Regions from separate parts of the Vibrio penaeicida genome, predicted to be linked through region 2. Evidence: predicted binding sites of a transcription regulator. Region 2 holds the regulator's gene; each other region holds the start of a gene.
The links. The regulator PurR, encoded in region 2, represses purine synthesis genes. The targets are predictions, from matches to a motif close to TNANGNAAACGTTTNCNTNA.

Region 1 (3,284 bases), 1.6 Mb from region 2:
GCCTGCAAGAATAATTAAGTCGGGTTGGTATTGGTCGATTTCGCCCATTAGCGCTAAATCGAATGCCTCACGCGACTCAAAATCTTTGTGGCTGACAGCGCGGGCATCAATCCCGCTGCGTTTTGCTCGTTCCAATCCGTAAGCGTCAGCTTTGTTAGAAAAAACGGCGCTGACTTTTCCTTCAATGCTTCCATTTTCACAGGCGTCAATCACTGCCTGTAAGTTACTGCCATTTCCGGAAATTAAGACAACGATATTTTTCATGGCTTAGCGAATCTCTACTTGCTCTTCACCAGCTGCTGCTGATGCGATTTCACCGATAACCCAAGCGTTTTCGCCTTCTGCTTTAAGCAGTTCAACTGCCGCTGCTGCTTGCTCTTTTGGTAGAGCAACAATCAGACCAACACCACAGTTAAAGGTACGGTACATTTCGTGAGTTTCAACATTGCCTTTCTCTTGTAGCCAAGAGAAAATTGCTGGCCATTCCCAGCTGTTGCCATCGACAACCGCTTTTGTGCCTTCAGGAAGAACGCGTGGGATATTTTCCCAGAAACCACCACCTGTGATGTGCGAGATCGCGTGAATGTCGTGTTCTGCAATCATCTTAAGTGCTGATTTAATGTAAATTTTTGTTGGTTCAAGCAGTTGCTCACCAATCGTGCGTCCGTTTAGCTCTTCGCTTAAATCCGCTTCAGAAACTTCAAGAATCTTACGGACTAGAGAGTAGCCGTTTGAGTGAGGACCACTAGAGCCTACCGCAATCAGTGCATCGCCAGCGGCAACTTTAGTACCGTCGATCACTTCAGATTTTTCTACAACACCGACACAGAAGCCAGCAACGTCGTAGTCTTCGCCTTCGTACATGCCCGGCATTTCAGCGGTTTCGCCACCGATTAGCGCACAGCCAGCTTGAATACAGCCTTCGCCAATACCCGCAACTACGTCTGCTGCAGTATCAACATCTAGCTTGCCTGTTGCGTAGTAATCAAGGAAGAAAAGAGGTTCTGCACCTTGAACGATAAGATCGTTCACACACATTGCAACCAAGTCGATACCAATGGTGTCGTGTTTTTTCATATCCAATGCTAGGCGAAGTTTCGTGCCTACGCCGTCTGTTCCAGACACTAGCAGTGGTTCATTGTATTTAGTTGGTAATTCGCATAGTGCGCCAAAGCCACCAATACCGCCCATTACTTCAGGACGACGAGTGCGCTTTACCACACCTTTAATTCGGTCTACCAGAGCATTACCAGCATCAATATCTACACCAGCGTCTTTATAACTTAGAGAAGAGTTGTTACCACTCACGGGGATGTCCTCGTCATAGGTTGGATGTGAAAAACGGCGCTATTCTAACAGGGGTTGAAAAGAAAAGGAAAACGTTTGCGCAGTTTTTTTTCTTCGCGTTTTTGTCTCTCAAATCACGCCACGTAAAGGCTGGGTACTTATTGTTTTTACAGTCAGTTAGCTAGGCAAGTAAAAGGTCTGCAACTCTGTAACTATTCCGACCAGTTAGGTATAATCTGAAAGTTTATTAAAATTTGCTGGAGTTGGAAATGAAAGTTGTTGAAGTAAAGCACCCATTAGTTAAACACAAACTGGGCTTAATGCGAGAAGGTGACATCAGCACTAAACGTTTTCGTGAGCTTGCGACTGAGGTAGGTAGCCTACTTACTTATGAAGCCACCGCGGATTTCGAAATGGAACGTGTGACGATTGAAGGTTGGAACGGTCCAGTAGAAGTGGATCAAATCAAAGGCAAAAAAGTAACGGTTGTGCCAATCCTTCGTGCTGGTCTAGGCATGATGGACGGTGTTTTGGAACATATGCCAAGTGCACGCATCAGTGTTGTTGGTATCTACCGTGATGAAGAGACACTAGAGCCAGTACCTTACTTCAATAAACTGGCGTCAAATATTGATGAGCGTATTGCCTTAGTAGTCGATCCAATGCTGGCGACTGGCGGCTCGATGATTGCAACCATCGACCTTTTGAAAGAAAAAGGCTGTAAGTCGATCAAGGTACTTGTGCTGGTTGCTGCACCTGAAGGTGTAGAAGCATTGAAAAAAGCGCATCCAGATGTGGAGCTATATACAGCCGCGATTGATGAAAAACTTAACGATAAAGGCTATATCGTTCCTGGGCTTGGTGATGCAGGCGATAAGATTTTCGGCACTAAGTAACTAAGTAACTAAGTAACTGTACCGTTTATTAACTCTTTTCTAGAGAAAAATCACCCAGGCTAAATGGTTAGCCTGGGTTTCCTACAAAGCGCACCAATCAATGCAGTGCCAATCGGAGCTTCGAGCTGAAGAAGTCTCTCTTCTTTCTAGTTATATCAAGCAAATAATCCGTTTAGTTATAAGCGATAGACGGTAACCACAGCGCGATACTCGGCCAGAATAAAATCAGCAACAACGCTAAAAGCTGCAACAGAATAAATGGTATTACCCCTTTGTATATATCCGACAGTTGTATCTCTGGTGGACACACCCCTTTCAAGTAAAACAGTGCGAATCCAACAGGTGGCGTTAGGAAACTGGTTTGCAATGTCATGGCGACGAGCATGACAAACCAAACTGTTGTTGGGTCATCGATGCCAGCAAATTGACCAATGTTCAGATCTAATCCCGCAACAACCGGCGCTAACAACGGCAAAATGATCAGCGTGATTTCAATCCAATCAAGAAAAAAGCCCAGTAGAAACACCATCAAAAGGATGAAAGCGATAATGCCGTAGGGACCGAAAGGGAGCTGTTGAAAGATGCTTTCAATGAACTCATCCCCCCCTAATTCTCGCAAGACCAATGAAAAGCAGGTTGCCCCAATGAAAATGGCAAAGATGTAAGCCGTGGTCTTATAGCTTTCAATGGTGACTTCTTTCAGAATTTTGAGGGAAAACCGTTTGTAGTATATAGCCAGTAAGGTTGCTCCTGCCGCACCAACACCGGATGCCTCAGTTGGCGTGGCGATACCTGCAAATATGGACCCTAATACTGCAAGAATGAGTAGTAATGTAGGGATGATTGCTTTGACGACTTGCCAGATAATTTTGAAGGATACTTTTTCAGCGGTATCAGGTAACGGCAGTGCATTGGGTTTTAGCACCCCCGAAATGAGGAGATAGAATATGTACATTGCCCCAAGTGCAAGCCCCGGGAAAACCGCCGCCATGAACAAATCACCAACCGATAATCCCAGTTGATCCGCCATGATGACCAACATGATGGATGGGGGAAGTAATATTCCAAGGCAACCAGAAGACGCAATGGTTCCGAGCGCTA
Region 2 (3,284 bases):
TTCTATCCATTCATCGCATTTCGGACAGCACCAGTTTGGTTTTGATTGGTTAGCGGTTTGATCGGTATAAGACTTCACAATCTTTTTGGCTTTGTCGTACTGAAATTCGTTGTTTAACCAAATATATGGTTCGGTGTCTGGACCAAATGGAAGCTCACCTTGCAAGCCAAATAGACCTTCACCACGAACTTCAACATCGATTCCCTGTGCCTTTAACAGCTCACATACAATATGAGCTTCTGTCGGGAGCGCAGTAGAGTACACCTTCATAGTTCGTCCAATATAGTCAATGAGTTTTAATTATGACAGCAAGTCGCCCATAAGGGTCTGTGCAGGATAGATAAACTGTGAATTTCAGCAATAAAAAAGCCTCCAAAGGAGGCTTTTTTAGCATGAAGGTTTAACTAACTTAAGCGTTTCATTAATTCATCACGTCTATCTTGAGGAATCACGGACCAGTGAGTGCCATTAATTGCACCCTCTAGAGCCCATAGTAGCTCTAAGCCAACATCGCTTGAATGAGTCTGCTTGATGGCTTTGAAGGCTTCAACAGAACCGAAGTTTTGTAACTCCTGAACGGAAGAGATTCCTGCTTTTTTGAGCATTCTTTCTGTACCCAAACGTAAATTAGGCAAGTCTTTCAAACGCGTTGGTTTGGTTTCGGCTTGCTTTTGTTTCTCTGTTCTTGCAACTTTCAGCGCTAGAGAAGCTTTCTCTATGATGTCATTGGTATTATCCCAACTGGTTTCTGGGAGTGCAAAATACTTGGTGACAACCGGAAACCCGCGCTTCTTGTACACATAAGGTTTTAAACCTTGTTGTTCGAACTTTTGAGCACTTTTTGAGTCAGCTCTGATGTGTAAAGTGTTTTGAACGACTAAGGCGAACATAGTGTCATCGGCGAAAACGCCAAAACCACCAAACATAGAACGTGATTTTATCGTCCCTAATGGTTCAAATAGCTTCAATGAGTTTTTAAGTATTGGTTTATCCATGCTGTACTGTCTCGGCTAAAGAAGTTATGCCACTACTAAGTTCAGGTCCGAGAAAAAATAGCAAAGTGATGCAGTCAGATGTCAGAGTTTGGTTAACTCTGGAAAAGAAGTATGCATATTTACCATCGGCAACCCCGCTACCATATTGATTTCAAATAAATCCATTTAGGCCGGAAGCTTTGCGTCCCACTTTTTCAAATGGTTTGCCCTGTGCGTGACAATAAAATCATAGAGAAAAACCGGAACAAGCATCACATCAAAATGCTTTATGTGTGATCTGCCTTCAAAAAATAAATGTACAGATATAAATATTGTTTCTTATTTGGGCAATAAAGCAAAAAGCCTGACATATAGCCAGGCTTAATTAGAATTAACTAATTTAATTTAACTTTTTAACAGAACTTCTCTCTACGATTTCAGGATGCATCTCGAAGATGCGTTTATCGTGTTCTTTGTCTTTGATTCTTTGGAGAAGGATTTCAAATGCCGTTTTACCCACTCGGCGCTTAGGCTGGTGGACGGTTGTCAGAGGAGGAGAAAAGTATCCTGATAGCTCAATATTGTCGTATCCAATGATCGAAATGTCATCAGGAACACGGACACCGTTCTCTTGAAGACGGCTAATGACCCCGAGTGCCATAAGATCATTAAAGCAGAAAACGGCTGTTGGTCTGTTTTCCATAGCAAGGATCTTGTCCGCCGCTAAGACAGCGGTATCACATTCGAAGTTGCCGACAAGTATGCGTTCTTGCTTGAATTCAATATCGTATTCTCTCAGCGCTCGCTTGTAGCCAATGACCCGTTCAATACAAGCCACTTTTTCTTCATGGCCAGTAAGACAGGCAATATCGGTATGACCATTGTCTAAAAGATATTTTGTCGCTAAGTAACCACCTTCCTCAGAGTTATCTATTATCTTATCGGCTTGGGAACTCTCTGGACCCCAATCCATGATCACTTTTGGAATGGATGAGTGCGCATCAAGCATTTCACGAAGATCTTCAGTTAAATCTGAGCACATGACCAAGATGCCATCTACACGCTTCTCAGCAAGCATACGAATATAATCCCGTTGCTTTTCATATATCCCGCCGGTGTTGCACAAGATCAACGTGTAGCCTTGGCGATAACAGTAACTTTCAACGCCATCGACGACTTCTGCAAAGAATGGATTAGAAGACTGTGTAACTAACATACCTATAGTACGAGTCGTGTTGCACTTTAAGCTACGTGCAACAGCGCTCGGTGCATAGTTTAGTTCTTCTACTGCTTTTTTAACTTTCTCTTGTGTAGTTTCAGCAACAAAGCGTGTTTTATTTATAACATGCGAAACCGTTGTAGTTGATACTCCGGCAAGTCGTGCGACATCTTTAATAGTGGCCATAAAACAAATATCCTGTAGAGCCGAGCTAAGGGGTAAGGTGCTAAATTTAAAGTAGCTAATGTTTTCAGCAAGGCGGATTTCATTGTGTTATTAAAATCGACTAAAAACACAAAAACCGCTATTAATACAGCGGCTTAGTTAATGCTTTTCAGCGTTTCATATTTTATCGTTTGCGATCACGATCTTAGTCTTTAATTTCCTATGTGACAATGGAGTGAATCGTAAAAAATTATACCAAGTGTCACATTTATGAGGAATCCTAATATTTTTTAAGGGTGCTGTTTTATATTTAAAACAAATTAGCTCAATACCTAAGTAAAGTCTTCGAGCTCAATACTATCAAGATATCCCACCTTGCCGGTTTACTCGCCAGAAATATATTGGCGGTCTAGTTCGACAAAACTCACAAGCAATTGTGACAAAGCTGCGTAGAACCCAAAGCCATCATAATTTTTGCAGTTCTTGTTAAATATTGGAAGCCAAGTCATGAGATGCGTATTTATGAACCACAGCTGTTCTCGCAGTGCATCTTCAAACTGCTCGTTCGTTTTTAATTCGTTTGAGCGAATAATGAGGTTACCCAAAAAGTCCAATTGAATGGCGAGGTGATCTGCTGGCTCGTTAAACCCCTCTAGCAAAGAGACACCTTTTTCTCTTAACAATGATTCCATTTGTTTCGCTGGTTCATCATTGAGCAGACCAGATTTGTAGATTGAGGCGTATGGCAAGGCCGCTTTTTTATCTGTGGTCAGAAATAGGCCACAAAAATCCGCAGCGAGTTCTAACTGAGCATCTTCTCTATCTTGGAGTTTATTCAGGGATTCGATAAGTTGCTGAGCCGCCGGTTTTAAGGTTTCGTTTTCTGCAAGACCGCTAATGAAGCCCCTGATTTCAGCCGTGTGGTA
Region 3 (3,284 bases), 1.6 Mb from region 2:
GGCTATAGAGTCTCTACCTTTGGTAAAACTATGAAGTAAATAGAGGCAGTCATTTATTACTGCCTCTATTTGTTATCAGGTGCTTGGCTATTTACTTGTTTCTTCTTCCATCTGAGCGTTATCTACGACATGAGATTCACCCATGTCTTTAGGTAAAATTAGGTTTAACGCAATGGCCACGATACCGCATAAGCTCACGCCTTGTAGGCTGAACTCACCAATCCCAAAAGCCATTCCGCCAATACCAAAGACTAACGTCACCGCGACAATCACAAGGTTTCGGGATTTGTGGAGATCAACGTGATTTTTAATCAGCGTATTCAAACCGACAGTGGCGATGGAGCCGAACAGTAGAATCATAATGCCACCCATTACTGGAACGGGGATGGTTTGTAGCAGCGCGCCTAGTTTTCCTACCAGCGCAAGAACAATCGCGGTTACCGCTGCCCAAGTCATGATGACTGGATTGTAAGCTTTAGTCAGCATCACTGCGCCAGTCACTTCACTGTACGTTGTGTTTGGTGGAGCACCCACCATAGAAGCCGCCATTGTAGCGACACCGTCACCTGTAATGGTGCGGTGAAGCCCTGGCTTCTTGAGGTAGTCTTTTCCAGTCACATTGGAAATCGCAAGCATGTCACCCACGTGCTCAACCGCTGGTGCAATGGCGACAGGGATCATGAAAAGAATCGCATTAATGTTGAATTCTGGCGTTGTGAAATTGGGAAGGGAAAGCCAGCTTGCTTGAGCAACAGGTGTAAAGTCTACGATTCCGTACAGTAAGCTGAGCGAGTACCCGACAGCGATGCCTCCAAAAATAGGTAGCAACTTTAAGAAGCCCTTGGCAAAAACACTGATAGCAATGGTGGTGGCTAGAGACGCAGAAGCGATAATAAGGGCGGTATTGCCATCGATAAGCTGAACTGCTCCATCGCCCGTTTTCCCTAAAGCCATATTGACCGCGACAGGTGCAAGCCCCAATCCAATCACCATAATAACCGGACCAACAACAACAGGGGGTAACAGTTTATGGACGATTCCAACGCCCCGCAATTTGATCACCGCTCCTAATGCAACGTAAACCAAACCAGCACACATAAGCCCACCCATGGTGGATGCAATCCCCCACGTTTGTACGCCATACATGATTGGGGCAATAAACGCGAAAGAGGATGCAAGGAAAATAGGAACGGTGCGGCGAGTGATAAATTGGAATAAAAGGGTGCCTACGCCAGCGCCGAACAGAGCAACACTAGGGTCGAGCCCAGTGAGTAAGGGGACGAGCACGAGTGCGCCAAATGCGACAAAGAGCATTTGGGTACCTTGGAGTATTTGAGTCATGATTCTCTTCCATTTTTAAAATTTGCAGGATTTTATCACTAAGAAAACGATTGCATTGATAAATGGGTCAAAAAATATCTATACAGGGGGAATTATTCCAGTGAAGGGGGATGTCACTGTATTCGCGATGTTTCCTTGCTCCGGCATTGAGAGTTGCTTATCATTTGAGGTTCATTCACGTTGTGACAGAGAATTTATGAATCGGATAGCTTGTTTGTTGTTGAGTTTGCTGGCTTTTCCTGGCTTTGCTTTAACTAAAGTGGACGTATTCCAATCTGAAATTGTATTGACTGAAGAAGAAAATGCAGAGGATCTTGCGAAAGCTCAAGGGTTAGAGCAGGTTCTTATTAAGGCATCTGGACAAAAAACCGTTGCCAGTAATCCGGTTATCGAAAAAGCGAAAAAGAGCACAGGCCCTTATCTTTCTCAAATTAGCTTCGGGCAATTAGATGGGCAAGAAACGTTAAAAGTCGCTTTTAGTCCAAGACAAATTCAGGGGTTATTGACTCAGGCGGGCTTGCCGTATTGGTCTGAAAATCGCGCTTCCATTTTAATGTGGATTATTGAAGAAGATCGCTATGAACGCCAAATAGTGTGGGAGCAGAGTGGCTCTAACGTTACTAAACTGTTGAACCAGTATGCCGATTCTCGAGGCTTACCCATTACCGTACCAGTTGGTGACTTTGATGATGTAACAGGAATCTCTGCACCGGAGATCTGGGGAGCCTTTGTTGAACCAATCAGTAGAGCCAGCTCACGTTATCCTGCGGATGCGGTATTGGTTCTGCGGGTACAACACTTAAGCTCAGGCAGAGCATCTGTGCGTTGGACTTTGTTTGACCAATCACCGGAGCAAATGCTTGGCTCTCAGCAATCTCCTATGTCGGGGCAGGAGCGAGGTGAATTTAATTCTACACTGCAAACTGTGGTCGATAGCATCAGCGATTACTTTGCGAGTAAAAGTGCGGTTCAGGTTTCGGATGTATCGACAGAAAGCGTGACAGTTCAATTTTTGGACGTTAAAAGTTCACGCGATTTCTTCCAATTGGAGTCTTTGTTTGAAGGCTTGAACTCGGTTGCATCGACAGAGATTTTAAAAATCAAAGGCAACGATGTCACTTTTAAAGTCAATTTACTTGCTCCAGTTGTGGATTTTCAGCGTGAGTTAGAAAACTTTAAACAAGTGAGAGCGTTTACTTTGGACGCTTATGTTGAGAGTGAAGAAGAGCAACGAGTTGAAAGTACGCCAGTAGAATCTACCGATCCTCAAACAGCCGAACCTGAACTTGTCGCACCCGAGATCGCCGATGAGGGCGCAGTAGAAACAGACGTGGCTACAGGTGAAACGACAGATCAGCTAGTCAGCGATGAGCTTTCAGTAGAAGGGGATACGTCAGAAGCCCCTGTACAAACAGATGATTCGTCTACTGTTGATGGCGTTCCAAGCATTAGTGCTGAAGTCGTCGAAGAAGCGACTCCTGAAGAAAAAGCGGACTTGGTGTATGAGTGGCTTGGTCTTTAAAAGAAGTTCGTACACAATAGAATTACATGCATAAAAAAGAAGAGCTTCCGATGGGGAGCTCTTCTTTTTTTGATGCTTGATTGACTACTCAAGCATCAACTCTTCAAATTTCTACTGCTCAAAACGTGCTTTTTCTTGTTTCTCTACTTCAGAAAGCTTCGTGAGTTTTAGACCTAGTTCTTTTCCTCTTTGCCGCGCATAAAGGGTGTTTCCTACAAAGGCAATAGTGGTTAATAAAAGCTCCACCACCGCAAGCCATCGCTCGCCTTCATTAACATACAAAATGGTCAGCGCATGCAGAAAATACAACATCAAAACAAAATTAGCCCATGCGTGTGTGTAAGGCTTACCTGCTAAAATACCCGGTAAGGGAAGTAGCAGTGGGACACACCATGCAAGTGCGAGTGTTACGCTATTGATA

Region 1: a site for PurR is predicted at 1,372-1,391, ahead of purM (phosphoribosylformylglycinamidine cyclo-ligase). Genes of this name have one in related genera too.
Region 3: a site for PurR is predicted at 1,380-1,399, ahead of LDO37_RS13390 (uracil-xanthine permease family protein). Genes of this name have one in related genera too.

What each region holds. Positions count from the first base shown of each region.
Region 1 covers NZ_AP025144.1:3,000,563-3,003,846, reverse strand. The annotation lists gene purN (phosphoribosylglycinamide formyltransferase) at 1-264, opposite strand, end outside; gene purM (phosphoribosylformylglycinamidine cyclo-ligase) at 268-1,308, opposite strand; gene upp (uracil phosphoribosyltransferase) at 1,557-2,183, shown strand; gene LDO37_RS13415 (TRAP transporter large permease) at 2,356-3,284, opposite strand, start outside.
Region 2 covers NZ_AP025144.1:1,431,228-1,434,511, forward strand. The annotation lists gene LDO37_RS06690 (putative signal transducing protein) at 1-270, opposite strand, end outside; gene LDO37_RS06695 (TfoX/Sxy family DNA transformation protein) at 405-995, opposite strand; cyclic di-GMP riboswitch class I at 1,120-1,213, opposite strand; gene purR (HTH-type transcriptional repressor PurR) at 1,375-2,379, opposite strand; gene torD (molecular chaperone TorD) at 2,742-3,284, opposite strand, start outside.
Region 3 covers NZ_AP025144.1:2,993,373-2,996,656, reverse strand. The annotation lists gene LDO37_RS13395 (response regulator) at 1-8, shown strand, start outside; gene LDO37_RS13390 (uracil-xanthine permease family protein) at 88-1,341, opposite strand; gene LDO37_RS13385 (DUF2066 domain-containing protein) at 1,538-2,863, shown strand; gene LDO37_RS13380 (DUF2069 domain-containing protein) at 2,975-3,284, opposite strand, start outside.